Regions from separate parts of the Bradyrhizobium sp. BR 1432 genome, predicted to be linked through region 1. Evidence: riboswitches for the same ligand, from Rfam matches in the RefSeq annotation. Region 1 holds a riboswitch; each other region holds the start of a gene.

Region 1 (7,740 bases):
CAACGCCGCCGATCTCGTCCTGATCCCGCGCAAGGGGACGGCGAAATCCGATCTTGCGGATCTGCGGCGGACGATCTGCGCGAACGTGCTCACCAGCGCGAGCACCCGCATCGCCGAGTTCGACTTGCCAATGCGTGACGCGGCTGAGGCGGACTACCGCAAGGGCGTGGACGATTGGCACGATGCCGTGGCCGCGATCTGGTCGCAAACGATCGCAAATCATCTCGCCGGCGAGGGCAAGGTTGCGCTGCTGATCTGGGGCGATCCTTCGCTCTATGACTCCTCGCTGCGAATTGCGCGGCGATTGAATCCGTTGCCTGATATCGAGGTCGTGCCCGGCATCACCTCGATTCAGGCGCTGTGCGCAGCGCATGCGCTGCCGCTCAACGACATCGGCGAGCCGTTCCTGGTCACGACGGGGCGGCGCTTGCGCGAAGGCGGCTGGCCGCAAGGCGTCGATACCGTAGCGGTGATGCTCGACGGCGGCACGGCGTTCCAATCGCTCGATCCCGCCGGGCTTCAGATCTGGTGGGGCGCCTATCTCGGCATGCCCGATCAGATCGTCATGTCCGGCGCGCTGGCCGAAGTGGGCTCGCGTATTGTCGCAATGCGGCAAGAGGCGCGCGAGCGGCATGGCTGGATCATGGACAGCTACATTCTCAAGCGCACGCGTTAAGCGAGGCAGCATGCTCCCCGAATGGGTCTACCAAGAGTGCCCCGAGATCTCCGCGCATCATCGCGAGGCAGCCATCGCGCGGCAGACGCAACTGACAAAGCCGACCGGCGCGCTCGGCCGGCTCGAGCAACTGGCGATAGAGCTTGCGGGCCTGCAAGCGACGGAATCTCCTCGTGCCGCGCGCGTGCCGATCATCGTCTTCGCCGGTGATCACGGCATCGTCGCGCAGGGCGTGTCGGCCTATCCGCAAGCCGTGACGATCGCGATGATGGCGAATTTTGCCTCCGGCGGCGCCGCGATCTCGGTGCTGGCGCGTGAGCTTGGCTCCAGCCTGGAGGTGGTCGACACCGGCACGTTGGCGCAGGAGGAGATGGCGGGAATCGTCACCGACAAGCCGCGCTCTGGCACGCGCGACTTCAGCGTGGAAGCTGCGCTTGAACCTGCGGAACTGGCATTCGCGTTTGAGGCCGGTCAGCGCGCGGTTGCGCGCGCAGCAGCCAATCAGCCCGATCTGCTGATTTTCGGCGAGATGGGCATCGGCAATACCACGACCTCGGCGGCGATTGCGGCGAGCCTGCTCGGCATCAGTGCCGAGGAGATCGCCGGCAGCGGCACCGGCGTCGACGCGGCCGGCCGCGCCCACAAGGCGCGGGTGATCGATGCCGCGATTGCGCGCCATGGCATTGCGGGGGCTTCGCCCGAAAACATCCTGTGTGCCGTCGGCGGTCTCGAGATCGCGGCGATCTCAGGCGCGATCATCGCGGCTGCGCAACGCCGCATCCCTGTATTGATCGACGGCTTCATCGTGTCGGTGGCGGCGCTGGCGGCGGTGCGGATCAACCCGTCGTGCCGGCCGTTCCTGCTGCCGTCGCATCAATCGGCAGAGCAGGGGCATCGGCTGGTGCTGCGTGCGCTGAACGTGCAGCCGCTGATCAGCCTCGATCTCCGGCTTGGGGAGGGATCGGGCGCCGCGATCGCGCTGCCGCTGGTGCGGTCGGCCTGCGCGCTCCACAACGGCATGGCGACGTTTGCGCAGGCCAATGTACCGGATCGCCCTAGCTGATCCGGCTCAGGCCAACCGCTGATTGACGGAAACGACGCGCCACCCGGTGGCGAGCCGGTCGATCCGGGTCAGCGACAGCGGATCGATCACGAAGCGCAAGGCGGCTTGCGGTGTCAGATCCAGCGCGATGCAGAGCGCAGCGCGGATCGTGCCGGAATGCACGACGAGCGCTGCGGAGCCCGCGCCGATCCGCGAGAGCCCCAGCCGGACGCGCGCGACCTGATCCTCAAAGCTCTCGCCGCCCGGCGGACGTCCGCGCGCCGGATCGCTCCAGAATTGCGCATAGGCCTCGTCGCCAGCCGCGCCGATGTCGTCATGCCGACGGCCGGTCCATGCGCCAAAATCCTGTTCACTGAATTCAGGCATCAACTTGGGCGCGAGTCCCAGCGCCTGCGCGGTCTCGACCGTGCGCCGCGACGGGCTGGCATAGCTCGCAGCGTCTGGCGGCAAGCACTGCCGCAGTACCTGCAATTGCGCGCGATCGCCGAGATCAGCCGGCGCGTCAGCCGCATGGATCGTCCCCGCGACGCCGTCGACTGGCGCATGCCGTATCAGCCAGAGGAAGGTCTCGCCTTCCATGCTCATCTCCGAGGAAGTTGGTTGCTGTGGCAATAACGCCGCAGCTTGCACATTGACTCTGTCTTGATCGTAATCCTAGATGGCTTCGACGGTTTCCCCGAGAGGGGATGAAAAGGGAATGCGGTGCGGGGAATTTGTCCCCAATGCCGCGGCTGCCCCCGCAACTGTAAGCGGTGAATCCTTCGTCAGAAGCCACTGGGTCCTCGGTCCCGGGAAGGCGACGAAGCGGTCACGACCCGCGAGCCAGGAGACCTGCCGTCAGCCGTGGTCACACGCGAAGATGTCGGTCGGGGAGTACAGACATTCGGCTTCATCGGACGGCTGACAGGCCCAGGGTGAGACCTCGTTCGCTGTGACGTGCCACTGACGTCATACCGAGGTTTCGAACTGTGTCTTCCACCCGCATTGTACGACCGCGCCGCTTCCTGCTTGCCTCCGCAGCTCTTACGTCACTAGCCGCCGCCGATGTATCTGCCGCGCTAGCGCAGCAGGCCGGCGAACCCCTGCCGCCGGTCGAGGTGTCGCCGGCGCAATCCCGCAAGCAGGCCAAGCCGGCGGGCCGGGAGGCGCAGAGCGCTCGCCGTGCAGCTGCACGCAGACCGGCGGCCGCATCTGCAGCGCCCAAGCCCGTCGTGCCGACCGCCGCGGCACCAACGCCGCTCAACAGCAATGCCGTGGCCGAAAGCGCCTCGCGACTCGGCCTCACCGTGCGCGAGACGCCGGCGACCGTCGAGGTGATCTCGGCCGCGACGATGCGCGAGCAGGGCTATCGCACCGTATCGGAGGTGGCGCAGGGCGCAGTCGGTGTCACCTCCGGCGACAATCCGGCTGAACCTTCGGCCTTCTCCATGCGCGGCTTCACCAACAGCCAGATCAACACGCTCTACAACGGCATCAAGATCGGTCCGCAGAACATGACCTCGCGGATCGCGGATACCGCCAATCTCGAGGCGGTGGAATTCCTGAAGGGTCCGGCTTCGCTGATCTCGGGCGAGGGCGCCGCCGGCGGCGCCATCAACTTCGTCACCAAGCAGCCGCATACCGGACCGATCCGGAATGAAGCTGACTTCTCCTGGGATTCCCTGAACTCGTTCCGCGCCCATTACGGCTCCGGCGGCAGCACCAACGTGCAGGGGCTGGACTATCGCTTTGACATCAGCCGTTCCACGCTCAACGGCTTTGCCGACGATACCAATGTCAAGATGTTCGGCACGTCCGGCCAGCTCAACTACCGCATCTCCGACAGCCTCAAGGTCTGGGGCGCGATCGAATATCGGGAGGATCGCTCGAAGGCCTATTGGGGCGCGCCGCTGGTGCCGATCGCCTTCAGCGGCTCGCATGCGACGAGCGGCATCGTCTCCGGCAATTACGTCTCGAACTACAACGGAACCAATCTCGGTGCCGTCACCATCGATGATCGTACCTTCAACACCAATTACAACGTCCTCGACAACCGCAACGTCGCCCAGGAGGTCTGGCTGCGCGGCGGCTTCGAGCTCAAGCTGGCGCCTGACCTGACGCTGAAGAGTCAGGCCTATGGCTATGGTGCAGAACGGACCTGGTTCAACAACGAGATCGAGGCGTTCAATTCCACAACGAACATGGTCGATCGTGAACGCTTCTATGTCGCGCACAGCCAGCGGCTGGTGGGCAACGTCACCGACCTGATCTGGGACGCGAACATCGCAGGCTTCGACAACCGGCTGGTCACGACGCTCTCGTCAAGCTATCTCGACTTCGTCAGGCCGGGCGCGGCAAACTTCCCCGGCGATTCCGTTTCGCTCGTCGATCCCAACCGCGGCTTTTACGGCCCGCTCACGATCCAGCAGCAGACCGCGCGCATCGACAACGAGGCGCTGTCGTTCGAGGACCGGCTGAAGCTGACGCAGACTTTCGCGCTAATCGGTGGCCTGCGCGTCGAGCACATCGGGCTCGACCGCAATTCGACCGACCCCGCCGGGCTTGTGAAAGCCGGCTTCCCGTTCACGAAAGACTGGGCGCCGGTGACGGGGCGCATCGGCTACACTTGGGAGGCCGTGCCCGGCCTGACCTTCTTCAGCCAGTACGCCACCGGCGCAGACATCTCCGCCAACAACATCTTCCTGCTCGGGCCGACCCAGCCGCTCGACCTGACCACCGCGCGCACCTATGAGACCGGCCTCAAGCACCTGTTCTGGGACAACCGGGCGGAGTGGTCGTTTTCCGCCTACGACATCGTGCGCAAGAACGTCTATGCCGCAGCCGGCGGCATGCAGCTCAACATCGCCGGGCGGCAGGAGTCGAAGGGCGTGGAGCTCGCGGCGGCCGTTCGCCCGATCGAGCCCCTGCGTCTCTGGGGCAACATCGCCTATGTCGATGCGCACTATGCCGACTACAATTTTGTCGGTGGCTCGTTCTCCGGCAATACGCCGCCGAACGTGCCGCGCATCGTGGCCAATGCCGGCGCATCCTGGCGCTTCTTCACGCCCTGGCCGGTGGAGCTCGGCATCACCGGCCGTCATGTCGGCGACCGTTACAACACCGATGCCAACGTGGTGACGATGAAGGCCTATACCGTCGCCGACGTCTATGCCTTCGTCGACATCCCCAAGACGGTCTTCAATGCCGTCGACCAGGCTCGCTTGACCTTTCGGGTGCGCAACTTCACCGACAAGCGCTATGCGATCTGGGGCGACCCGTTCTATCCCGACCAGATCCTGCTCGGCGCACCGCGGACCTATGAAATCTCGGCCGCGTTCAAATGGTAGGGCGGTGACCGCATGATTGGCGCGATCGTCCTGTTGCACCGCTGGCTCGGGATCGCGTTCTGCCTGCTGTTCGCGATGTGGTTCGCGAGCGGAATCGTGATGCACTTCGTTCCGTTTCCGTCGCTCACAGAAGCGGAGCGATTTGCCGGACTCGCGCCGGTGAATCGCGGAGAGGTGAAGATTACGGTTGCGGATGCGGTCGCTACGAGCGGGATCGCGGATGCCACGCGCGTTCGGCTGATCCAGCGGAGTGACGGCGCGGTCTACATCGTCTCGGGTCCATCGCGTCAGCGCGCGATCCGTGCGGCCGACGGGAACGACGCGTCGATGAAATCCGCTGACGTCGCACTGGCTATTGCGCAGGCTCATGCGCGCCAGCGCGAGATCGATGCCTCGCATGCGACGATTGTCGGCCGTGCGGATTACGATCAGTGGAGCGTGCCGAACGGCTTCGATCGTCATCGACCGCTGTTTCGCGTTGCCCTCGGCGATGCCGCCGGGACGGAGGTCTATGTCTCGTCGCCGACCGGCGAGATCGTGCTTGATACGACGCGCAGCGAGCGCGGCTGGAATCTTGTCGGCAGCGTGCTGCACTGGATCTATCCGACCATCCTGCGCAGCAATTGGTCCCTGTGGGACCGCGTGGTCTGGACCTTGGTGCTGCTGGCCCTGATCGCGGCTGTGCTGGGCGCCGTGCTCGGGATCGCGCGGATCAGGATTTCCAAGAGGCAAATCTCCACACCTTACCGTGGCTGGCATGCGCTGCATCACCTCATTGGCCTCGCAGCGACGGTCTTCGTGCTGACCTGGATCTTCAGCGGCTGGCTCTCGATGGATCACGGCCGGCTGTTCTCGCGCGGCCAGTTGACGCCGGCAGAGGCCGGCCTGATGAACGCCGCGCCGGATTGGCGGGAGGCCCCATCGCTCGATCGGCAACCGATATCTCCCGCGGCGCGCGAGGCCGAATGGTTCGCCTTCAACGGCAAAGTCTATCGGCGCGATCGGGTCGCCCTCGGCCGTCAGACCTTGAGCAGGAGAGGGGATGCGCCGCGCGATGGACTGGCGGGATTCCTTGATGTGCACGAGATTCAGGCTCTGACGGGGCGCTTTGCAGTCGGCTGCGGCCTACCGTCCGTCCTTCCTGATAGCGACGACTACCCCGCGCCATCCACAACGCCGGGTGCACCGGTCTACCGCTCGCGCTGTGACGGCGACCTCTGGTTCGACATCGATGGCGGCGACGGCGGCGTGCTGCAAAGACTGGATCCGTCGCGGCGCGCCTACCGCTGGCTTTACAGCGCGTTGCACACGCTCGACTTCCCGGTCTTGCTGGCCCACCCGCGGCTGCGTGATGTGGTGATCGTCAGCCTCTGCACGCTCGGGCTGACCTTCTCCATCACCGGCATCGTCATCGGCTGGCGGCGCTTGCGGTCGTCGCTGGCAGCCTGAATTAAGGCGCAACTGCGGCTCGATACGGTCGGGTCGGCAGATCAGCAATGCCTTGCCCTATCGTCATTGACGCCTTTTCGCCGGCCGCCTTTCGGTGTAGCTCTGCGCTCGCTCGAAGCGGCGGCAGCAACCCGTCGAAGACCGAAAATCATGCAGGAGGCAGCAAGGATGTACCCGAAAGTTCAGATGTTCATCGCCGGCGAGTGGACCGACGGCACGTCCGGCAAGTCGGAGGACATCCTCAATCCCGCCACCGGCCAGCCGATCGGCAAGACCCCGCACGCCTCGCGTGCGGACCTCGACCGCGCGCTGGAGGCGGCCAGGGCCGGCTTCGAGGTCTGGCGCAAGACCTCGCCGTTCGACCGCTACAAGCTGATGCGGAAAGCGGCCGACATCATCCGCTCGCGCGCCGCCGAGATCGCGCCGGTGATGACCATGGAGCAGGGCAAGCCGGTGGTCGAAGCCCAGGGCGAGACCATGCTGGCCGGCGACCTCATCGACTGGTTCTCAGAGGAGGCCCGCCGCGCCTATGGCCGTATCGTGCCGCCGCGGATGGGCAACGTCTCCCAGCTCGTGACCAAGGAGCCGGTCGGCCCGGTCGCCGCGTTCACGCCCTGGAATTTCCCGATCAACCAGGCAGTGCGCAAGATCTCGGCCGCGCTCGCCGCCGGCTGCTCGATCATCGTCAAGGGACCGGAAGAGACGCCGGCGAGTTGCATGGAGCTGGTGCGCGCCTATGCTGACGCGGGCATTCCCCCCGGTGTCGTCCAACTGGTGTTCGGCGTGCCGGCGGAAGTGTCGGAATATCTCATTCCGCATCCGATCATCCGCAAGATCAGCTTCACCGGCTCGACTGCGGTCGGCAAGCATCTGGCTGCGCTCGCCGGCCTGCACATGAAGCGCGTCACCATGGAGCTCGGTGGCCATGCGCCGGCGATCGTGTTCGCCGACGCTGATCTCGACAACGCTGCAAAAATCCTGTCGGCCAACAAATTCCGTAATGCCGGCCAGGTCTGCGTCTCGCCGACGCGTTTCCTCGTGCATGAAAGCGTCTACCAGCCCTTCGTCGACAAGTTCGTGGCGGCGGCCAAGAGCCTCAAGGTCGGCAACGGTCTCGACAAGGACACCCGCATGGGGCCGCTGGCGAACCCGCGCCGCGTCGACGCCATGGAGAGCTTGGTCTCCGACGCGGTCCAGCGCGGCGCCAAGGTGCAGGCCGGCGGCAA
Region 2 (7,740 bases), 7.6 Mb from region 1:
AGCCGCAAGCCGAAACAATTGACCCGCGCCAAACGCTGAGTTCTTTGAGGGCTGAGCGCTCGAGGACCGCGCGGGACAGTTTGCTACAGACGTCGCTGAGGCGTGAGGGATCCCAGTAGGAGTAGGCCTGATAACTGCGGATGACGAGACAGCAGATCCATCACGCCTGCCGGCGTCGTCAGATCCATATTGCATCCCGCTTTCCCTAACATATAAGGCCGACCTTCGTTGTCCACGATTGCCATGTGTCCGACATCCGCATCAATTGCTAGGGTTGGTAGGTGACGCGAGCCGCAGCGCATTGCTTCCCGATTCGCGCCCTCACGTCCGATGGGACGAGATAAAATGGCGCTCGTTTCTCCAGGCCCGGCGCCTCGCGACGAATGCGAGGACCATTTCGGGACAGGGATTCAGCTACAGATTGGAGGGACGCCCGCAGCGTTCTTGCCATCCTCGTTACGAAAATTGAGACGATCTCGTATGCTTGAAGAGGATGGCGTCTGCCTCACAGCGGGTCTCTTAAAGACGGAAAGTCGCGCAAGATGAACAAAACGTGCCGTTGTGACTCCGAAGGCTTCGACGGAGCTCGGCGACAATTGAGATCATTGCGGATGAGCAACGAGACAGTGAGACTGGCGCAATGGTTGCGCGCAAACTACTTGGAGCTTTTCTTCGAACGTCGCGCGCTTTTACCGAGCGCGCGGACCCCACATTGTCGGAGAGGAGCCGAAGTTACGGCCCAGCTGCTTAAATGAAAATTGGTCCACCGCCGCGCAGCAGCTGAACTCGATGTGGCGTCTCTCAGGGTAGATGCTGCTCGGATTTTATCCGAGTACTCGCAGCGCGACACTTTCAATGTGCTGCGAAGCAGGTGCCGGTCTTGTGAACCCGCTAGGCGACCTTCGCGGCGGGTTCCTTGGGAGCTTTTACGCGTGTCACGCGTATTCCTCCGTTGAGGGCCGTCTTGTTTGACGGACGCGAACGCTGCAGGTCCTAGGGGTAATCCTAGGAGAAGCACTATGACGATTTCGAGGGCGGAGGTGATCACATCGGTCGAGCGGCGGCGCCGGTGGTCGCAGGATGAGAAGGAACGGCTTGTTGCAGCATCGCTCGAGCCCGGAGCCAGTGTTTCCGAGGTGGCTCGCATGGCTGGCCTTCATGTAAGCCAGCTGTTCAGGTGGCGCAAAGAGCTTTGCAAGCACGGTGAAGCGAGTATAGCGCCGTTCGTGCCGGTCGAGATTGGGCCGTCTGTGCCGCCGCGGGAGGTGGCCGAAGCGTCATTGACGACGACGGCGGCGCGTCGACGGAAGAGCCTGGGCATCATTGAGATTGATCTTGGTAGCGGGCACCGCATCCGGGTCGATGGCGACGTTGATGGAGACGCGCTGCGTCGAGTTCTCGATGCTTTGGTACGCCGATGATCCCGGTTCCGACGGGCGCACGAGTGTGGCTTGCGACAGGCTACACGGACATGCGCCGAGGCTTTCCGTCGCTGGCACTCCAGGTGCAGGAGGTGCTGCGCAAGGACCCGCTCAGCGGTCATCTGTTTGTCTTCCGCGGTCGCCGAAGCGATCTTCTGAAGGTGATCTGGCACGATGGCCAGGGAGCATGCCTGTTCACCAAAAGACTCGAGAGAGGGCGGTTCATCTGGCCTTCGGTTGCGGGCGAAGCAGTGACGATCTCGCTGGCGCAGATGAGCTACCTGTTGTCCGGAATCGATTGGCGCAACCCCCAAGAAACCCAGCGTCCGACGCGGGTCGGATAGCCGTTTTGGGTTTGAATCTTCTGCTTGATCCTGATTCAATGGCTTCATGATATCGAAGCCGGACGACCTTCCATCGGACCTTGTCAGTGCCCTGGCGGCGCTGCAGGCCGAGCGTGAGGCGCGGCTGCGAGCCGAGGCGGTGGCTGCCAGTGCACGGGCGGAGCTGTCGGATAACGCGGCGCTGATCGCGCATCTCGAGTTGCGGATCGAGAAACTCAAGCGCGAACTGTACGGGCAGCGCTCCGAGCGCACGGCGCGGCTGATCGAACAATTGGAATTGGAACTCGAAGAACTCGCCACCACGGCGAGCGAGGATGAGCTTGCCGCGCGCGCCGCCGCGGCGAAAACCCAGAGCGTGCGCGCCTTCACGCGCAAGCGGCCGGTACGCAAGCCCTGGCCGGACGACATCGAACGCGAGCGCGTCGTCATTGAGGCGCCAAAGACCTGCGCCTGTTGCGGTGGGGCGCGCCTTGCGAAGCTGGGCGAGGATGTGACCGAGACGCTGGAGGAGATCCCGCGCCGGTTCAAGGTCATCGAGACCGTGCGCGAAAAGTTCACTTGCCGCGATTGCGAGAAGATCAGCCAGCCGCCGGCACCGTTCCATACCACGCCGCGCGGCTTCATCGGTCCGCAATTGCTGGCGACGATCCTGTTCGACAAGTTCGGCATGCATATCCCGCTCAACCGCCAGAGCGCGCGCTTCAAGTGCGAGAGGATCGACCTGCCATTGTCGACGCTCGCTGACCAGGTCGGCCACGGAACCTTCGCCGTCATGCCGCTCTTCCAGCTGATCGAGCGTCATGTACTCGCAGCCGAGCGCCTTCATGGCGACGACACCACCATCCGCGTCCTGGCGAAGGGCAAGTGCACGACCGGCCGGATCTGGACCTATGTGCGGGATGACCGGCCCTATGGTGGGCCGGCGCCGCCGGCTGCGGTCTATTACGCCTCGAGCGATCGACGGGGCGAGCATCCCCAGAAGCATCTGGCCGCCTTCGCCGGCATCCTGCAAGCCGATTGCTATAGCGGCTTCGAGCCGTTGTTCGACCCGCAAAGGAAAGCGATGCCGATCACGCCGGCATTCTGCTTCGCGCATGCGCGGCGGGGCTTCTTCGAGTTGGCCGATATCGAGAAGAACGCCAGGGAAGGCAGTAAGGGTAAACCGGTCTCCCCGATCGCGCTGGAGGCGGTCAGACGCCTCGATGCGTTGTTCGAGATCGAGCGCGCCATCAACGGCCGCAGCGCCGACGAGCGGCGTGCCGTGCGCCAGGAGAGAAGCAAGCCGCTGCTCGACGACATGTACGCCTGGCTGCTGCGCGAGCGAGAAACCCTCTCGCGCTCCTCCGAGGTCCTGAAGCCCATGAATTACATGCTCAGGCGCTGGGCCGACTTTGCCCGCTTCCTCGACGATGGCAGGATCTGCCTCAGCAACAACGCCGCCGAAAGAGCGTTGCGCGGCATCGCCTTGGGAAGGCGCAATTGGACCTTCGCCGGCAGCCTGCGCGGCGCCGAACGCGCCGCCATCATGCTGACGATGATCACCACCTGTCGTCTTAACGATGTCGATCCCAAAGCCTGGCTCGCCGACGTCCTCGCCCGGATCGCCGATCTTCCCGCTTCGCGTCTGCACGAACTGCTGCCCTGGGAATGGAAGCTCCCGCGCCAAGCCGACGAACCCACCGATCAGCAAGCTGCCTAACCTTCACGCAGCGCTATCATAGCGCTACCCGGCCCCCGCGCGCATGCGTCAATCAGGCGGTCTTCGTCGTATGCGTACTGTCACGCTGCTCTTTCCGTCGATGCTGACGGGGACTTCGCCGACGACGGTTGCGCGACGAACGAGGCGATGCTGGTCGCCATAGTCGTTCACCGCATAATGTTGCGTGGCGCGATTGTCCCAGATCGCGACATCGCCCTCCTTCCAGCGCCACCGCACGGTGTTCTCGAGCGCCGCGATATGAGATTGAAACAGATCAAACAGCTTCTGGCCGTCGTATTTCGGAAGACCAACGAAATTTTGCACCAGAGCGCCGAGCACTAGCGCGCGTTCGCCGGTCTCGGGATGCACGCGCACGACAGGATGCTCAGTCTGATAGATTGTTCTAGTGAAGATTTCGTCCAAATGCTTTTTGTCGAGCTCGCTGACGCGGGCCAATATTGCATAGTCGAAGGCGTTGCTGTGAACGGCCCAGAGCTTGTCTGCAAGCCGCTGCAGCGGCGGTGCGAGGTCGAGATACGCCGTAACGGTGTTTGACCAGACCGTATCGCCACCGAATGGCGGCATCACGAGGCTTCGTAGGACCGCAATCTTGGGGTAGGCATCGACGAAGGTTCCATCCGTGTGCCACAAGTCGGCCCGGCTCCCGGCGCGCGCCGAATCAAGCTCGATGATCGACGCCGTGCCTTTGATTGCACCGAGCGTCGGATGAGGTGCCAGCTTCCCGAAACGAAGGGCAAAGCGCTCTTGCTCCGCATCGTCGAGATGCCCCTGGTCGCGAAAGAAGATGACCTTGTGCTCCAATAGCAATTCATTGATCGAGCGGATCGTCTGCTCCGGCAAGTCGCCCGATAGCTTGACGTTCCGGATTTCCGCGCCGATGCGGGCTGCGCATTTGACGATGTCGCCGCGAGGAGCGTCACTATCCGACAAGATCGTAGCAGTCATAGCTCCAACTCTCGAATTTGGCGGTTTCCGTTAAACTCGACTAGAGCTGACGAACCTCAAGTGCCGACCGCATCGCGGGATCCGTCGGAGTCCCGGTGACAGCGTCGGGTTCCTGCTTGCGCTCCTAAGGCGGCCTCGGACTTGTTGGTGCGGCTCCGCTACGGTCTTTGATCTAAGAGTTGACGAGATCTGTCAGATTGACAATTGCCAGCACTGGTAGTTGACCGGTGTGGAAGCTTAAGCGATCGATGTTACGCCACTGCCGAATCAAACGCGCTTAGAGCTTCACACCAACATGGTTCGGTGACCTCGATGCCTCATGGGTAAGACCGTCAGGCTTGCCGGGATGCCGCAGCAAAGACGATCTCAGGGTTGACGTATTGGTTCTGTTGCAGATAATCGGAGGCGTCGAGGTTCTCCAGGTCTTGTTTGATCCGGAGCTAAGAGGGAAGCCGGTGCGCTCTCGATCCGTTCAGGATTGAAGCAATGCCGGCGCTGCCCCCGCAACTGTAAGCGGCGAGCCCGCATCCAAACGTGTCACTGAAGCAGAAGCTTCGGGAAGGCCGGATGCAGGCGATGACCCGCGAGCCAGGAGACCTGCCCCGACAACTTATTCGTCCACGGGCGGGGTGTCCGGTGGTACGCCTAGTAGCGGGTCCCGCTTTCGTGGCCTCCTGCCTGCGTTTCCGCCATGGCCTTTGCCCCCACACAATGGGGTTAAAGCTATGTCTCTTCTCTCACTTCCTGTCGCAACCCTCGGCACGCCGCGTATCGGACCGCGCCGTGAACTCAAGCTGGCGCTCGAAAGCTACTGGGCTGGCAACATCAGCAACTCGCAGCTTCTTGAAGCAGCGGCTGCTCTACGCGTTGCCAATTGGGCGCGTCAGAAGTCGCTGGGCGTCACCGTTATCCCGTCAAATGATTTTTCACTCTATGACCAGGTTCTCGATACGAGCGTCATGGTGGGCGCCATTCCTGAGGCGTATGGCTGGGATGGCGGTCCGGTCTCACTGAAGACCTATTTCGCCATGGCAAGAGGCTCACAAGACAGGGAACACGACGCGAGCTGCGGTCACGCGCAAGGTCACGGCGCCACTGCGCAGGAGATGACTAAGTGGTTCGACACCAACTACCACTACATGGTGCCCGAATTCCATAAAGGACAGACCTTCAGGCTCTCCTCCCGTAAACCGATCGAGGAATATGAGGAGGCCAAAGCCCTCGGCTATCAAACGCGTCCTGTCTTGGTAGGACCGGTCACCTTCCTAAAGCTGGGCAAGAGTGCCGATCCGACGTTTGATCCGATTTCGCTGCTCGAGAGCCTCGTGCCCGTCTATGTCGAGGTTCTCAAGGAGCTTGCGAAACGGGGAGCCGAGTGGGTCCAGCTTGACGAGCCCTATCTGGTGCTTGATCTCGATGAGACTACGCGGAATGCGCTCCAGCGTGCTTATGGGCGTCTCGCTGAGGAGGTGCCTGGCATCAAGATCATGCTTGCAACTTATTTCGGAGCGATCGGCGACAATCTGGCGACCACTCTGGGACTGCCCGTGGCCGGACTGCACGTCGATCTGGTTCGCGCTCCCCAACAATTGAGCCAAATTGAAGTTGGTGCTCATGCCGACCTCGTGATTTCGCTTGGCGTCATCGACGGCCGCAACGTGTGGCGCTCGAACCTATCGGCACTGGTTGAGCGGCTCAAGCCCGTCATTGCAAAGTTCGGCAAGGATCGCGTGCAGCTCGCACCCTCCTGCTCGCTCTTGCATGTCCCAATCGACGTTCAGCTCGAGACCGATCTCGATTCGGAGGTGAAGAGGTGGCTTGCCTTCTCGGTCCAGAAGATCGACGAGCTCACGATCCTGGCGAGAGCGCTTGCGAGCGACGGAAACGCCATTGCTGCGCTTTCCGAGTCAGCCCTTGGAGCGAAGGCTCGACGGACATCGCCGAAGATCCATGACAGGGCCGTCGCCCAGCGGACGGCGGCGATTGACGAGGCTATGTGCCGCCGCAAGAACGCTTTTGCGAGCCGTGCCGAGGTTCAGCGCAAGCGTTTCGGCCTGCCGCTTTTTCCCACGACCACAATCGGGTCGTTCCCACAGACCCCCGAGGTACGTAACGCCCGCGCCGCGCGTGCCCAAGGAGAATTGACAAAGGCGGAATATGAACAATTCCTGAAGGAGGAAACGGCTCGCGCGGTCCTCTGGCAGGAAGAGATTGGGCTGGACGTTCTTGTCCACGGCGAGTTCGAGCGCAACGACATGGTCCAGTATTTCGCTGAGCAGCTCTCCGGCTTCGTGTTCACTAAGCATGGCTGGGTGCAGTCTTACGGCTCACGTTACGTTCGTCCGCCGATTCTGTTCGGCGATGTCTCGCGGCCGAAGCCGATGACCGTCGAATGGTGGCGCTACGCGCAGTCCCTAACCAGAAAGCCGATGAAGGCCATGCTTACGGGGCCGGTGACGATCCTGAATTGGTCGTTTGTCCGTGACGATATTCCGCGCAGCCAGACCTGCCGTCAGATCGCGCTCGCGATCCGAGACGAGGTCGCCGAACTGGAAAAGGCCGGCGCAACCATGATCCAAATCGATGAGGCCGCGCTCCGCGAAGGTTTGCCCTCCGCCGCTCCGATTGGAAGTCTTATCTCGACTGGGCAGTGGAGAGCTTCCGCCTCTGTTCCTCCGGTGTTGCCGATGCGACGCAGATCCATACCCACATGTGCTACTCGGAGTTCAACGCCATCATCGATGCAATTGCCGCAATGGACGCGGATGTCATCTCGATCGAAACGTCCCGTTCTAAGATGGAGCTGCTCGATGCATTCACTGCCTTCAAATACCCAAACGACATCGGCCCGGGCGTCTATGACATCCACTCGCCGCGCGTTCCCGAAGTTGCTGAAATAGAGGATCTCATCGCGCGGGCCCGCCAACGGCTGGCGGACTCACAGCTCTGGATCAATCCGGATTGCGGCCTAAAGACCCGCAAATGGACCGAAGTCCGTCCGGCGCTCGTCAACATGGTTGCGGCGGCCCGCGAAATGCGCAAGGCGTCCTGATGTCAGGGTGAGCTCGCGATTAGAACCGGTTTGTTTAACGAAGCTTCCCAATGCATTTCTGGATCGAATGCCCTCTACGGCGCCGGGTGGGCCGGCGCCGAACAGGTTAATGTCGCGCAGGGCACGGCCGGCAGCATCCGGGTCTGCGAATGATCATACAAATCGAAGCGCCACGAGCGTCAGTTTCCATTTCACGCAAGGCACAACGAGCCGCATTTGGACTGGGTTTCCCTTCCGGTGTCCACGTGTACCTAGACA
Region 3 (7,740 bases), 7.7 Mb from region 1:
GGCGCGCCTCCGGAATGGTGTAGAAATTGATGTCGATGACGTTGTCGAGCATCCGCACGGCGGTCGTCACCGTCCGCTTCAGCTTGGCCTGGTCGATGCCGTCGGGGCCGACATGATTAAGCACATTGACGGAGCCGAGATTGCAAACGGCGACTTCGTCGGCCGAAGTGTTCAGCGTGATCTCGGTACAGAGATTCGAGGAATGGATCACGCCCATGTGGCGCTGTGGCGAGCGGAGGTTGCAAGGATCTTTGAAAGCAATCCAGGGATGGCCGGTCTCGAATAGCATGGTCAGCATGCGACGCCAGAGGTCGCTGGCCCGTACCGTCTTGAAGAGCCGCATGCCACCGGCCTTGGCTTTGGCTTCATAGGCTTCGTACGCCGTCCTGAATGCCTCGCCGTAGAGATCATGCAGGTCTGGCGTCTCGTCCGGCGAGAATAGCGTCCACTCGCCGTCGGCATCGACGCGCTGCATGAATAGGTCCGGCACCCAGTTGGCAGTGTTCATGTCGTGGGTGCGGCGGCGGTCGTCGCCGGTGTTCTTGCGAAGGTCGAGGAATTCCTCGATGTCGATGTGCCAGGTCTCAAGGTAAGCGCAGACGGCGCCCTTGCGCTTTCCACCCTGGTTGACGGCGATCGCGGTGTCGTTGGCGACTTTGAGGAACGGGATGATACCCTGGCTCTCGCCATTGGTGCCCTTGATGTGAGCGCCTAACCCGCGAACTGGCGTCCAGTCATTGCCGAGGCCACCCGAATATTTGGCGAGCAGCGCATTGTCCTTGATCGACTTGAAAATGCCGTCGAGGTCATCGCAGACCGTGGTGAGGAAGCAGGACGACAACTGCGGACGCAGCGTGCCGGAATTGAACAGCGTGGGTGTCGAGGCCATGAAGTCGAACGAAGACAAGAGATCGTAGAACTCGATCGCCTTTGCCTCGCGATCGATCTCGCGCAGCGCCAGCCCCATCGCAACCCGCATGAAGAAGGCCTGCGGCAGCTCGATCCGTTTGCCGTGCTGATGCAGGAAATAGCGGTCGTAAAGCGTCTGAAGGCCGAGGAACTGGAAGTTCAGGTCTCGTTCCGGCTTCAGCGCTGCCGTGATGCTCTGGAGATCGAAGCGGGCGAGTTCTGGATCGAGCAGCTCGGCGGCGATCCCGACCTTCACATAGGCCGGAAAGTATTCGGCATAGCGTGTCGCCATGTCGGCCTGCGAGGCCGACGTGGCAACGCCATAGACGTGCGAGAGCACCTCGCCGCGGAGCTTGTCAAGCAGCAAGCGCGCGCTGACGTAAGCATAATTTGGCTCGTGCTCGACCAGCGTGCGCGCTGCCATGATCGAAGCCAGCGCCAGCTCGTCCTGGCTGATACCGTCGTACAGATTGCGGGTGGTCTCGGCCAGCACGGGCTCGACAGAGACGCCATCGAGGCCGGCGCAGGCTTCGCCAATGATAAGCGCAAGGCGGTTGGTATCCAGCCCGACACGTGAACCATCCGCCAACGTGACGTGAAGGGCCGGAGCGCCGGCGGGCGTCGGCTGCGCGGCTGCGTCCTCGGCGCGCTGACGCGCGCGCTCTTCGCGATACAACACATAGGCGCGCGCGACCTTGTGGTTCTCACTACGCATCAAGGCGAGTTCGACCTGATCCTGCACATCCTCGATGTGGAAGGTGCGTCCTTCGCCCGCGCGCCGCATCAGCGCTGCGACGACCTCGGCGGTCAATTGCTCAACGCTCTCATGCACGCGACGCGAGGCGGCCGCCGTGGTGCCTTCGACGGCCAGAAAGGCCTTGGTCATGGCCACCGCAATCTTGGCGGAGTCAAACGTGGTCACCTTGCCGTTACGGCGGATGATCTGCATGGTCGGCTCGCTTGGCGCGAGCGATTGAGGACGCGACTGGAAAATGGGAGCGGACGCATTGTCCGCGTCGTGCAGGTTCAGTGACATCAATAGGCCCCGTGATGCGTGTTGTGTTTGAACGGGGCTGTAGGGAGGGCGCTGCAGAAACGCCGGCAGTGGAGTTGCCGGACGGTGCATGCAAGCGACCGCCGGGACACCCCGCCCGTGGACGTTCTGACCGTCACGGCAGGTCTCCTGGCTTGCAGGTCGTTGCACTTCCTGTCTTCCCGGCGCAGTCGCACCAGTGACGTCGTTCGGAAGCAGCTCGCTGCTGACAGTTGCGGGGGCAGCGCCGGAATTCCGCGCACAAGGCGCAGTTCACCGGCTTCCCTCTTAGCCACTAAATCTTGCGATTCAGTAGAACCGTGACGCCTATATCTAGTGATGTCCGGGACGCGCTGTCAACACCTGATGAAGGTGCCGGCGCGGACTTGCTCGTGGAATGCTGAAATCTCACGGGCGCCTGCTTCTGACCTCCTGATCCGATGGGCGTTCTCATTCGATACCGAGAGAGCGGCCAGGCTTGCGCAGCCGCGTTGCAACTCGGCCACGAATTGGCTCTCTCCTCTCCAAGCTTACAGCGAAGTTTGGGAGGACTCCGTAGGGTCGGGATAACCACGAACCGCCAAAGCCTGGCTATTTAGTACCAATGTCGCGTTCCAGACAATGTGTTGCGACTTCGACGAGAGATCACTGCTGCTTCACAAGCCTGTCGTGTTTTTCAGGTGATGACCGGTGAGATGGGTCGAGTCACTTCGTTTATGCACTGGTACGACGCTTGCTTGAGATTGTCAGACGATGTGTTCACGTAGCCTAGGCCGAACTTATTCTCCCTCCGACGCTGGGCTCCTCAACAAGAAGATTAGCATGTCGGACGTTGCCGGCGCGTTTCCTTCGCCTTTAACCCGCACCCCATCTGCGCTTGCTAATTCCCGTGTCGTCGTGACTGTGCGGGCATGATGGCATCGATTTCTCATCGTCCACGTCGAGATGCGAACCGCAGAAGGGCAAAACCGCGATTCAATGGCGGATCTTTTCCATGCGCCGATCCATCCCTGCTTAAGGTCGAATCATGAAACCTATTCTTGTCTTTGACTGGAACGGCACGCTGCTCGACGATGCGCACATGCTACTGCAGACGACAAATGCAATACTGGATCGCTTCGGCCGCACAACTATCGATATGGATACGTTTCGGAACCATTGCGACGTCCCACTTTCTATCCTGTATCGCAGTCTGGGAATGTCGGAATCGGAAATTGCCGACGTAGATCGAGATGCGGGTGCAATGTTTCACGACACCTACGAACAGTTTGCGAGCAAAGCTGACCTGCGCGAGGGCGCTCGTAGAATTCTGGAAATGGCGCGCGAGCGAGACGCTTCGTCCATCATCGTAAGCAACCATGTCGTCGAGCCTCTCCAATCGCAATTGCGAAGGCTTGGAATCAATGACTACATTAACGAGGTGATCGCTTTTGAAAGCCGCGCGGCGCAGTTCAAGTCAACGAGCAAAGGTGAGCGGCTTCGTCGCTATATGCAAGAGAACGACCTGAAGCCACAGGCGACCTTCATCATCGGCGATATGCCAGTCGAAACGAATATTGCTCGCGACCTCGGGCTCATAAGCGTGTCCATTACCGGCGGATTTGTCTCCGATTCGCGATTGCAGGCAGCAGAACCGGACTACATCATTCGCAGTCACCACGAGCTGTTGCCGATCTTGCAGGGGCACGGCTTTTTCCGGGATGCATAAACGATAATAAGAACGATGATGCGACGTCCTGCTGCAGCGATCACGCATGTGCCTCAGCTAGGCTGAGAATACCTCGACGGCGGCCATAGACTCTCGCGTTTATTGTAGTGGCCACGAATGGAATTTAACCATTCTGCCGTTTTCCTTGCGGTAGAGCTGCGCGGGTTCGCGCCCTTGGACTATTCAGGCTGCGAAGAATCCCGGTTTGCCGCTCAGACGGTTCGCTATTGTGAGGGCCGGCATTGCGACCCGCTAAAGCCGCGCCTACCGATCCAAGACGTCGTTCGCAAGCCATTCTCACATTACCCAAACTTACCCAACCTTCGTCTGGAAAGGCCGCTTACGGTTGAGAACGGCGGCTAGCTTTCACTTACTGCGGCCTCTGCAAGAGGAGGGGCGCGTGGTTTGCGGGCCAAAGAGCCCATGTCGGAGGGAATCATGCCAAGGACGCTCGCCGTTTTGCGCGGCCATTCGGCCAATTTTGTCAAAAAGGCTCTTATCTGCTCCACGCTTCTGGCCGGAACAGTCATCAGCCAAGCCAAGGCGGACGACATCAACTGGCGCCAGTTCGAGGGCACTTCGATCGTCTGGGCCTACGACATTCATCCCTATGCCGATGCGGTCGCAGCCCAGTTGCCAGAATTCGAGAAACTCACCGGCATCAAGGTGACGCCCGAGCTTTATCCGGACGATGCCTATTGGAATAAGCTGACCATCCAGCTCAGCACAAAATCGCCGAGCTGGGACGTCGTAGGCACGGGCATTCAACCGGCCTGGGATCTTGCGCCAGGCCAATTGCTCGAGCCACTCGACCGTTATCTGAACGATCCGAAACTCACCGCGGCCGGGTACGACTACAAAGATTTCTTCCCTGCATTGCGGGATGCACTGACCTGGAAGGTCAAGGAAGGGCAGATCGAGCCGGGAAGCGGGCAGGTGTGGGCCATCCCACACGGCTTTGAGAATATTCAGCTGTTCTACCGCAAAGACATCCTCGAGAAGCATGGCGTCACGGTTCCAACAACTCCGCCGCAGATGTCCCTCGCGTGCGAGAAACTCAAGGCTGCGGACCCCGCGATCACACCTTTGGGCGTGCGCGGTGTGCGGTTTTGGAGCAGCATTCACACCGCTGCGATCTCGATTGCCAGGTCCTACGGCGTGCATGATTTCATCGTCAAGGACGGAAAGCTCGACACAGGCCTGGACTCACCCGAGTTCGATCGCGTTCCACAAGGACTATGTGGACATGATCAAGAAATGCGCAGCTCCGTCCTTCGCCAACGACAACTGGTACCAGGTCGTCGATGGCATCAATTCAGGACGCACCGCGATGGCGATCGACTCTAACATGTTTGGCTTTTGGAATGATGTGGCTGGCAAGCCCGCCTCAGGCAAGATCGCATTCGCGCCTCCGTTGCGGGCTCCGAACAGCAAGAATTTTGAATCCAACATCTGGATCTGGTCTCTTGCGATGAACGCTGCTTCCCGGAAGAAGGGTGCAGCCTGGCTGTTCATCCAGTGGGCAACTTCAAAGCAGGTCGAGCTGAACGGCGCTGTAGCCGGCAAGCTCGTCAACTCTCCGCGTTCCTCGACGTGGAGCGACAAGGCTTGGCTTGAATACGCGGCAAAGCCTGAATTCAACAATTTCGTCGAAGCGTTCAGGGCCGTGCAAGACAGGGCGCAGCTGGCCTTTACAGCCCGCGTCGGCTTTGCCGAAGCAATGAATGCCTGGGCCGTGGCCATGCAGAAAATGGTCAATGGAGCTGACGTCAAGGCAACGCTATCCGACCTCGCCTCGGAAATCCGTTCGTCCATGTGAAGGTAAAAGGGGCGGCAGATCGAGCTGCCGCCCCTTTGCATATTAGAGAATAGTGAAATGGACCTTCGAGGATTCGACGCAACCGTGACGCTGCAGTCTTCGGCCAGTCAACTGACCTCGTCAAAAGATGATCTGGTCAAGAACGCCGCGCCGGTGCGTGTTGACTGGTGGAGTATTGCCGCGATTGCTCCAGCGATCGCCATACTGCTCGGATTTCTTTTCCTGTTCTTCTATGGCGTATTTCAGTCGCTGACTGACCTCAAGTTCGGTCGGCCGCTGGTTCACTTCATTGGCCTCAACAACTACGCAGCGCTGATCAAGACAGATGATTTCTGGAACAGCATCCGCGGCACTCTGGTCTACGCCGGATCGGCGGTCATTGCAGAGGCCGCGTTCGGTCTTGCACTTGCCAAGCTGTTCGCAACTGAAGTTTTCCTAGCGCGTGTGATGCGGCCGGTCATTCTCTTGCCGCTCGTTCTGCCCCCGATGAGCGTAGCGCTGATGTGGACGACAATGATGGATCCGCAAAACGGGATCATGAACTACTTATTGTCCCTTGTCGGCATCAGCCGATTTGCGTGGATTTCGGATCCGAACACCGCGATGTTCTCCTTGGTCCTCATCGATGTATGGACCTATACGCCGTTCTTCGCACTAATTATCTTCGCTGGCCTTCAGGGCATCGATGATGAGGTGAGGGAGGCAGCCCGCGTCAATGGTGCGAAGGGATGGGCGACATTTGTTCATATCGAGCTGCCGCTGATTACTCCGTACATTCTGATTGCCGCGTTGTTTCGCCTGATCGAATCCCTCAATCAGTTCGACATTGTTTTCGGAACCACGCAGGGCGGGCCTGGGAATAGCACCTCCGTACTTTCGGTGCGCGCCTACATTACCGCATTCCAAAATCTCGCCTTTGGACGTGGTGCCGCCCTCATGGTCGTAAATTGGATGATCGTGCTGGTCGGAGCCTTCGCCATGGTCAAGTTGTGGCGCTTCGTTCGGCGGCGCGTCAGCTGAAGAGGTCGCCCATGCGCTTCAATCGCTCGACCCTCGCAAACCTGGTCTTCAACCTGCTCGTCGGCGTTTGTACGTTGATTCTCGCCTTTCCGCTTATCTGGATCCTGATGATGTCGCTGAAGCAGCAAGCAGAGGTCATGGCCTGGCCGCCGAGCTTCCTGTTTTCGCCGACACTGGAAAACTTCCGCGTCCTATTCGATGTCGCCCAGGCAGGAGCAACGAGCTATGGAACGATCAAAGTCGACTTTTTGACGCCGATCGCGAACAGCGTCCTCATAGCACTCGGCTCTGTCGTCCTTTCCTTGGCTGTGGGAGTGCCGGCCGGTTACGTGCTGGCGAGGCGGGACGTACCTTTCAAGGAAGACATTGCCTTCTTCATTTTGGGTTTCCGTTTCGCCCCCGTCCTTCTAGTGGTCATCCCGCTTTTCAGTGTTTTCCAGGCGATTGGATTATATGACACCTATATCGGCATGATCTGGGTCTACCAGGTCGTCACATTGCCGATGATCGTTTGGCTGAGTCGCTCCTATATCGAAGACATCCCGAAGGACATCGAGGAGGCGGCCGCCATGGATGGCGCCAAGCCAGCAAGGGTCGTGTGGCACATCGTGCTGCCGCTTTTGAAGCCGGGCCTGATCGGCGCCTCATTGCTCATCTTCTTGCTGGCCTGGCACAATTTCGCCCTCGGTCTGATCCTCAGTTCGACCAAGGCGCCGGTGACCGTCGCTCTTCTCAAGCTGCTCAATCCCGGCGTGCAGTTCTATCCCGTCATGGCCGCAGGGCTGGTTGTGACGATGATCATTCCCGTCATTCTAATCGTCATCGGACAGCGTCACCTCGAACGTGGCCTTACCTTTGGTGCCGTGAAATCGAGTTCCAGGCCATTGATGTTCTTTGGAACGACAAATCTCGATCTATGCTTCCAGGTCGACCGGCTTCCAACGCCAGGTGAAAGCGTGATGGGCACGCTGATCCGCTACGCGGGAGGTAAGGGCGCCAATCAGGCTGTTGCGGCCGCCCGCCTTGGGCTCGAGCCAAACTTCTACACGCGTCTTGGCGATGATGATGCCGGTCGCTTTTTGCTGCAGTCGCTGCGGAAGGCCGGCGTTCGCGCGGACGCAATCGAGATGTCGCCGGGGGAAGTCTCGGGCTCAGCCCTGGTCATGGTCGGTGATGACGGCTCCAATATGATCGTCATAGACCCTGGCGCCAATCTGAACGTGACGCCAGATATGGTCGAGAGCGCGGCCG
Region 4 (7,740 bases), 1.5 Mb from region 1:
TGCTCGCAGCGATAGTTGGATTTGCCTTTGCGCTCCTGGTGAGTAGCGGCATCACGCGCCCGGTGCGGCTGCTGCTCGCCGGCACCCGCGAGGTCGAGGCGGGCCGGTTCGACAAGCCCATTACCGTCTCCACCCAGGATGAGATCGGCGAGCTTGCCGCGGCCTTCAACCGCATGATCGAGCAGCTCCGGCACAACGAGCGCATCCGTGAGACCTTCGGCCGCTACATCGACCCGAAGGTGGTGCAGGGCCTGATTGACCGGCCGGAGGTCGCCATCGACGGCCAGCGCCGGGTCATGACCATCATGTTCTGCGACATGAGTGGCTTCACCTCGATGAGCGAGGGCGTGACCCCGCGCGGCCTCGTCAAGGTGATGAACCACTATTTCACGGTGATGTCCGGCCCCATCCGCAGCAATCGCGGCATCATCGACAAATATATCGGCGATGCAATCATGTGCTATTGGGGCCCGCCCTTCATCGAGGAGGACGAGCAGGCGATGCTCGCCGGCCTTGCCGCCATCGAGATGGCCGATCAGGTGCCCGCGCTCCAGAAGCAGCTGCCGGATCTGCTCGGCATCCGCGCCATGCCGGCGCCGTGCGATCTGCGCATCGGCATCGCCACCGGCGAGGTCCTGACCGGCAGCATCGGCTCCGAGCTGATGATGAGCTTTACCGTGATGGGCGACGCCGTGAACCTCGCCTCGCGGCTGGAGGCCGCCAACAAGGCCTACGGCACCCGCATCCTGGTCTCGCAGGCAACGGCGGATGCGATCGGCTCACAGCTCCAACTGCGTGAGATTGATCGCGTCGCGGTCGCGGGGCAGCGCGCACCGCAAGCTGTTTTCGAGGTGATGGGCAGGGCCGGCGCACTCACCGATGCGCAAGCGCGCCTGCGCACGCTCTATGCCGAAGGTCTCGACGCCTATCGCGCCGGGCACTTCGACGACGCCCGCGCCGCCTTCAACGCCGCGCTCGAAGCGGTCCCCGGCGACGGTCCCTCACGCACGCTGCTCGGCCGCATCGCGCAGTTCGAGGTCAACCCACCAGACGAGGGTTGGGACGGCGCCTGGCGGCTGGAGCAAGAATAGCGGTGCCTGCCGTCCGGCGTCGCCGAACGGAAAGAACGATTCTACTCCATAACGATGTTCGCCGTGACCTATTTCCCGGGCTTAGGCTTGACGTCCCTGAGGCGTCAGATGGGGACACGCCGATGACACACCTTGAGGACAGGCTCGAACGGTTCGAGACGCTCTCCGCCGAGTGCGAGCTGATCGCGAAGCTCGCCACCGACAGCACCAAGCGCGAGTTCTATCTGAAGCTTGCCGAGCAGTACCGCCAGCTGGCAGTGGATATGCGGCAGGCGATCGCGACCAGCGCTGCTGCTTGAGGCCGACTGCAATCCGTTCTTAACATTTGGCGCGCATTCTGAGGCGCATGCGGGCGTCGCTGATTGGCGATGGCTCGCGGTGGGAAGGCCGGGGCTCGTTGCGATGCAGCGCGCCTCGCGAGTGTCACTTGCCATGTTTGACGGGCAATCCCATGCGCCTCGTTGCAGTGATCATATTCGCGCTCATGACGGCGGCCTGCGATCAGGAGCAGGACATCACCGGCTCGACGTCGACCTGCCCGATGCGAAACTACAGCTACAATCCTCGCGACATGAATCAGTGCGTCAGCGCCTGCAAGTCATGCGATCACGGCACCACGGTCACCTGCACGACCTCCTGCACCCTCAAGGGGGCTCGCTGAGTTCTTGATGCGTGCGAAGGTCGGGAGCGACGCACCCAAAGTCGCTGACGACGCGCCAAAAGACAGGAGGCCGTCGGCGGTGCCCAGGCACCGGAACGATTCACTTGGATCAATCATTGAAGGAAGCGGGCAGGACGTGGAGTCCGATTGAATGGGTATGCTCGATCCCGGCCGGTTCCTGGTGTCGTGCTCGCATTGCGACGCTTGGCCGATGGCTGCCAACGTCAAACGTTCAAGCTGGTCGGCATTCCCGCGTGAGGTCCGTTTCGTGTGTCGGCGCTGCCGCCGCGAGGAGACCGCGATCGTCTCTGCCTCCGGCGAACTGACGCCGATCAAGCGCATCGATGTTCCGCCACGCGACGTCGCCGTCGCTTGGGCGCAGGCCCAGCGCCCGCGAGGGCGGACGTAGCTGCTGGGCCTCTGCTTGCGGGACGCACCGGTAGCGGCGAGTTGTCGCTGCCAGATGCAACCAGCCGATTGACTCCCGGGCTGCACGACTCGTAAAAGATCCACGACGGTTCTCCTCACGGAGATCAAAAGGGAACGTGGTGCGAGATTTTCCCAACGCCGGGATCTTCTCAATGCCATGGCTGCCCCCGCAACTGTAAGCGGCGAATCTCTCGTCCTATGCCACTGGGAATCTCGGTCCTGGGAAGGCGACGGAGAGGTCACGACCCGCGAGCCAGGAGACCTGCCGTCAGCCGTGGTCACACGCGAAGATGTCGGTCGGGGAGTACAGACATTAGCTTCACCGGAGCGATTGATCGCTACGTCGTGAAACCTCGTTCGCTGTGACGTGCCACTGACGTCCTGCCGAGGTTTTTTCGCATGTCTTCCGTTTCCGCCGCCGTCCGGTGCCGTCGCGCGTCCTGGCTGGCGTCCAGCTTCATCATTCCCGTTCTTGTCCTCAATATGATGGGCGTCCGCGCGCAGACTGTCGCCGAGCAGTTGCCGCCGGTCGAAATGACCAAGGCCGACGATCAGAACCGCACGCGTGCCAGGGCGAGCAGCGATGGCGACATGGGGAGACGCCGTGCGACGCCGAACGGCGCGCCGACAGGAACCGGCTCGTCCGGCTTTGGCGGTGAGGCGGCCAGCAACAATGGAGGCATCGTCGGCGCCGCCACGACCGTCATCACGGCCGCCGACATCGCCCATGCGCCGTCGCAGACGCTTGCCGAGATCATCTCGACGCAGGTACCGGGCGCCCAGATCACGACGTTCTATGGCGGTCCGATCTGCGCCAAGACCAGTGTCGACCTGCGCGGCTTCGGCGCGTTCGCAACCGCCAACACGCTGGTGCTGGTCAACGGACGGCGGCTGAACGACATCGACATGGCGCAGGTGGACCTTGCCACCATCCCGCTCAATTCCATCGAGCGTATCGAGATCACGCACGGCAATTCCGGTGCGGTGCTCTATGGGGACAATGCGGTCGGCGGCGTCATCAACATCGTCACCAAGAGCGGCGTCGGCGGGCCGCCAATGGCCGCGCGCATCGAGGCCGGCTTCGGCTCGTTCAACACCAGGCTCGGCAACGTCTCGACGTCGCTCAATTCCGGTCCGTGGTCGACCTCGTTTTACGGCAACACCGTCAAGTCCGATGGCTATCGCGACAACAATCGTTATTCCCAGGAGAACGGCATCGGCAATCTGAACTACACGACGCCGGGCCTGACCGCTTTCCTGACCGTGACGGGAGACAATCAGGAGCTGCGACTGCCGGGGGGCCGCACCGTCGATCCCTCGATCGGCCTCGACGAGCTCGCGACCAACCGGAAGGGGACCAGCACGCCCTTCAACTATGCCAACCAGCAAGGTTTTGGCGCGACAGCGGGTTTCACAAAAACCCTGGTGAACGGCGTCGATCTCATCGTCGACGGAGGCCTGCGCGACAAGAGGCAGCAGAGTGCATTCTTCTCCAGTCCGACGCCGGCGCCCGCTTTCTTCACCTCGACCTATGTCGACGCCGATCTGACGACGTGGTCGATCACGCCGCGGCTCAGCGTGAAGAGCCTTCTGCTCGGAATGCCGTCGCAGCTCTTGACCGGCATCGACTATTACGATGCGAGCTTTCAGCAGAACCGTGGCGCCGGCCAGGGTCTCGCCGCCTGGCACAATTACGACCTCAGGCAGCAGACGGTTGCGGGCTATCTTCAGCACACATTGGGTGTGACGCCCACGACCGACGTTTCCTATGGCGCGCGGGTGCAGACCATCAGTCTGTTGGCACGCGACAATTTTGATCCGGCAGCTCCGTTCAACGCCGACATCGGCGCGCTCCCGCTCGGGAGCGACGAGACCCAATATGCGCTGCACCTCGGTGCCGAGCATCGCCTCAACGACATGGTCTCGCTGTTCGGCCGCGCCGCGCGGGCGTTTCGCACGCCTGACGTCGACGAGCGGGTGTCGTCGGGACCCTCATTCGACCCCTTCTTCAATCCGCTGCCGCAAACGTTCCAGCTCAAGACCCAGACCTCGCAGGATGTCGAGGCTGGGCTGCGTATCAAGGGAGGCGGTCTTCAGATGCAGAGCAGTCTCTATCTGATGGACCTCGCTAACGAGATCCATTTCAATCCAATCCTGTTCTACAACACCAATCTCGATCCGACCCGCCGTTACGGCTCGGAGACCAGTGTCTCCTATCGCGTTAACGACGCTCTGCTCTTGCGCTCCGGCATGGCTTATACGAGGGCTGTCTTCCGAGAGGGTATCTGGGCCGGCAATGACGTGCCGCTGGTCTCGCGCTACACCGCGAGTGCGGGCCTCACCTGGAACATCTGGCAGAACTATGTCGTGCTCGACGCCACCGCGCGGTTCTGGAGCGAGCGTCGCATGGACAACGACCAGGCCGGCACTCAGAAGCCGATTCCTGCCAATGGCACGATCGACCTCAAGCTCAGTGGTCAATATGAGCGGTACTTCTGGTCGCTCAGCGTCAACAATTTGCTGAAAGCGCTCTACTACGACTATGCAGTCGCAAGCACCTTTACCGACGGTCGCTTCAGCGCCTATCCGCTGCCCGGCCGCAGCTATCTGCTCAAAGCCGGCGCCACGTTCTGACGTCGATAGGGCTGTCACACGTCCCCAAATGGACTAGAATTCGAAGAGAAGGAGATCACTTATGGCTCTCAGCATCCAGCCGTCTCGCGCCGACCGTCTGTGGCTTCATCCGGTGACGCCGCGCCTTGCGCCGATGTTCTGCTTTGCGCTGCTCGCGGTGTCATGCGCGCTCGCAAGCTTCGCGCTCGCCTGTGCGACACCGTTCGCGGCCTTTGCCGTTGTCGCGGCCGCGATGCTGCCGCTGCGCCCGGCGCTGCTCGTCGTCACCGGCGCCTGGCTCGTCAACCAGACCATCGGCTTCGGCGCGCTGCACTATCCCATCGACGGCAGCACCGTCGCCTGGGGTTTTGCGATCGGCGCGGCCGCGCTGCTGGCGACCGCCGTTTCGTCCGCGGTGCTACGCATGCTGCCGCAGGGCCGCACGCCGCTGGCGCTGGCCGTCACGCTCGTCGCCGCCTATGCGGCCTATGAGCTCGCGCTGCTCGCCGCGACGCCGTTCCTGGGCGGAGAGGGCGCCTTCACTGCCGCCATCGTGACGCGCCTCGGGCTGACCAGCGCCGCCTGGCTCGCCGGTCTCGTCGCCGCCTGCGAGATCGTCCGCCTGCTCGATCCGTTCGGGCGCCAGGGAGCGATGTCGGCCTGAGCGCCGCTGCGTTCGACGTCGTGGCGCCATTCGGGCCACGGGATCTTGCTGTGTCGCCGGACTGTCAACCCGCCCGCACAAAAAGATTCCGCTTTACCGAAATTCGGAATTGGCGTATGTGTCGCTCATCCCGGCTCACCCTTGAGGGGCGATCATGTGTCGTGATGATCGCAGAGTCGGGCTTGCGGTGGACGCGGCAGCGTCGGGCGCGAGAGCCAAGGGCAGGGCGGATTGCTCTCCGTGAGCCCTTAAGGCTTCGCGCGGACGGACGGCGCTGTCAGGTTCGTCGTGCCAGCATTTCGATGGCAATGTGCACAACGCCGTCGAACCCTGTGGCGCAGGCGAACCGCGCGTACGGCAAAACCGTGTGGTCCTTTCCGCAAGGTCTTTTTTGGGCCTGTCGATAACGTCGTAAGTGCCTGTAAATATAGCCATTTTACGATCTTTAGCGGGGAGCGGACGGCCCCCTGGAAGTCCGCCGGGCCCTAATAGGCCCTATTTCACATGTGCGGGCGCGCGCGAGCTTCCGGGGCGTGAGAGGATGCGCGTTTACAGCCTCCTCTTGTCAGCGGTAAGGTATTTCGGTGCTCATGGGGTCGGCGCTATGAATAGACCGATCTTCGAACAGCCTACTGAACGTGAGTTTCTTCTCGCGCAGCTGTCGCCGGACGATCGTCGTCGTGTTCGCGACTTCATGAGAGAGAACCGCATCGCTGCATCCGACGCCATTCAGATGCTCGGCATAGGGCAGCCAGATGTGGATCGGAGCACCCCTGGAATAGAGGTCTCCGACGACGAGCGCCAGTTCATGCTGAGCCAGCTACCTCCGAACGAGCGTGCGTGGGTCGAGCGAGCTCTTGCTCGCAACCGTGAAATAACAGTCGGCCGGTGCATGGCACAAATCCGCAAGGCAGCCGAACCTAGACAGATGGCCGTGGGCAAACTGCCGCTAAGTCCGTGCGAGAAACAGCTCCTGAGGCGTTTGGCCGCCGGGAAAACTGACGCTCAGATCGCCAAGCGACTTGGTGGGACTGCCAAGCAAGTCGGACAGCAGCGAGCGCGCTTGCTCGCCAAGCTGGGACTGAGCGCACCGCACGAGATCGTCGATGCGGCTGAACGACTGGCAAACTGGCGAACTTACCGAGGCGTAACGTAGGACCGGGGTTTCAGCACCTTGGGGTCCTCTGGTGCGCGCAGAAAATGGGGGGTACGCGCGACGGCACCCCTTCAAGATATTTGCCCGGAGGATTTTCTAGATTGCGTTGCGGATCGGTACAAAAATCGGAGGGGTCGGCGAGTGCGATGTCGGCGCGCCTTGGGCAGGCGGTTGCATGTCGCATTATGAGCGCGCGGTACTCTATGGTATGAGTGACTTAGTCACGAGCAGAAGGAGGTCGTTGCCATGCACCTTCATGCCTATCGGGACGAAAACCACTCCAGCCATCTCGATCTCGTCGGCGGAAGAGACCGCCCGTGGACGATTGACCTAGTCACGGTAACAGCCGCGGCCGTCATTGTGGTGGGCTTCGCCTGTGCCCTCGTGGTCCTGTGGGTCCGCTAGTGCGGAGCGCTTCTGGGTCGGCTGGAGCGGACAGTCCGCTCCAATCCTAAACCATCCGCCTGTCGCCACCGCTCGATATATGGCGGCGCCGTTGTGCGTCGCGATCGTGTGACGCTGAGCGGTCGCAGCAAGCAAATTCATCTCTCCTGATCCGCAAACATAGCATGGCTATTTGTCAGCTTTCCGGCGCATCCTTAGGTTGGGGAGGCGTCCATGAGTGAGCGAGCGCGAGAGATCATCTACACCGCTACGGTCATAATCGGAGGCGGCTTGCTACCCGTCGCGCTGGTAGCCGTGGCACTGCTGCGGGTGATCGTGCACATGTACCGGCCCACATAACGCGCGTGGCGACGAAGGCTGGGATTGCCGAACCAGACCATGCGCAAGCTGCCCCTTACCCCGCGCGAGAAACAGCTCCTGAGGCGCTTGGCCGCTGGGAAGACTGATCATGAGATCGCCGTGCGACTTGGCGGGACCGCAAAGCAAGTTGCGGGTCAGCGGGAACGCTTGCTCGCCAAGCTGGGCATCTGCGCGCCCGCCGAGATCGAGGACGCCGCCGAACGACTGGCAGGCTGGTCCACCTACAGAGGCGTAACGTAGACACCGCGTTCGATGCTCAGCGCAGGCGAACTGCCCGCGCTCGCGGCGCGCGGTACGGCCTTCCTGCCGCCCGCCTTCCGGGTGTCCTACGGTGCAATTGATCGGCTGACCGGCCCTGCTA

The links. Region 1 has a riboswitch for cobalamin ahead of ACSKB8_RS38015 (TonB-dependent receptor). Riboswitches for the same ligand answer to the same signal wherever they lie in the genome.
Region 2: another riboswitch for cobalamin. It lies ahead of metE (5-methyltetrahydropteroyltriglutamate--homocysteine S-methyltransferase); the one in region 1 lies ahead of ACSKB8_RS38015 (TonB-dependent receptor).
Region 3: another riboswitch for cobalamin. It lies ahead of ACSKB8_RS01055 (ribonucleoside-diphosphate reductase subunit alpha); the one in region 1 lies ahead of ACSKB8_RS38015 (TonB-dependent receptor).
Region 4: another riboswitch for cobalamin. It lies ahead of ACSKB8_RS30775 (TonB-dependent receptor); the one in region 1 lies ahead of ACSKB8_RS38015 (TonB-dependent receptor).

The regions. Positions count from the first base shown of each region.
Region 1 covers NZ_JBPUGF010000003.1:7,826,831-7,834,570, reverse strand. The annotation lists gene cobF (precorrin-6A synthase (deacetylating)) at 1-676, shown strand, start outside; gene cobT (nicotinate-nucleotide--dimethylbenzimidazole phosphoribosyltransferase) at 687-1,739, shown strand; gene ACSKB8_RS38020 (histidine phosphatase family protein) at 1,746-2,318, opposite strand; cobalamin riboswitch at 2,391-2,592, shown strand; gene ACSKB8_RS38015 (TonB-dependent receptor) at 2,708-5,065, shown strand; gene ACSKB8_RS38010 (PepSY domain-containing protein) at 5,078-6,514, shown strand; gene ACSKB8_RS38005 (NAD-dependent succinate-semialdehyde dehydrogenase) at 6,683-7,740, shown strand, end outside.
Region 2 covers NZ_JBPUGF010000003.1:176,887-184,626, forward strand. The annotation lists gene ACSKB8_RS01070 (carbohydrate porin) at 1-18, opposite strand, end outside; gene tnpA (IS66-like element accessory protein TnpA) at 1,020-1,421, shown strand; gene tnpB (IS66 family insertion sequence element accessory protein TnpB) at 1,418-1,765, shown strand; gene tnpC (IS66 family transposase) at 1,812-3,464, shown strand; gene ACSKB8_RS01090 (TauD/TfdA dioxygenase family protein) at 3,513-4,430, opposite strand; cobalamin riboswitch at 4,825-5,049, shown strand; partial or broken gene metE (5-methyltetrahydropteroyltriglutamate--homocysteine S-methyltransferase) at 5,156-7,482, shown strand.
Region 3 covers NZ_JBPUGF010000003.1:163,721-171,460, reverse strand. The annotation lists gene ACSKB8_RS01055 (ribonucleoside-diphosphate reductase subunit alpha) at 1-1,945, opposite strand, end outside; cobalamin riboswitch at 2,066-2,280, opposite strand; gene ACSKB8_RS01050 (HAD family hydrolase) at 2,970-3,650, shown strand; gene ACSKB8_RS01045 (ABC transporter substrate-binding protein) at 4,089-4,997, shown strand; gene ACSKB8_RS01040 (extracellular solute-binding protein) at 4,897-5,469, shown strand; gene ACSKB8_RS01035 (carbohydrate ABC transporter permease) at 5,527-6,489, shown strand; gene ACSKB8_RS01030 (PfkB family carbohydrate kinase) at 6,501-7,740, shown strand, end outside.
Region 4 covers NZ_JBPUGF010000003.1:6,341,960-6,349,699, forward strand. The annotation lists gene ACSKB8_RS30755 (adenylate/guanylate cyclase domain-containing protein) at 1-1,091, shown strand, start outside; gene ACSKB8_RS30760 (hypothetical protein) at 1,214-1,390, shown strand; gene ACSKB8_RS30765 (hypothetical protein) at 1,543-1,752, shown strand; gene ACSKB8_RS30770 (hypothetical protein) at 1,904-2,161, shown strand; cobalamin riboswitch at 2,251-2,465, shown strand; gene ACSKB8_RS30775 (TonB-dependent receptor) at 2,581-4,815, shown strand; gene ACSKB8_RS30780 (hypothetical protein) at 4,877-5,458, shown strand; gene ACSKB8_RS30785 (helix-turn-helix transcriptional regulator) at 6,063-6,614, shown strand; gene ACSKB8_RS30790 (hypothetical protein) at 6,861-7,019, shown strand; gene ACSKB8_RS30795 (helix-turn-helix domain-containing protein) at 7,398-7,619, shown strand.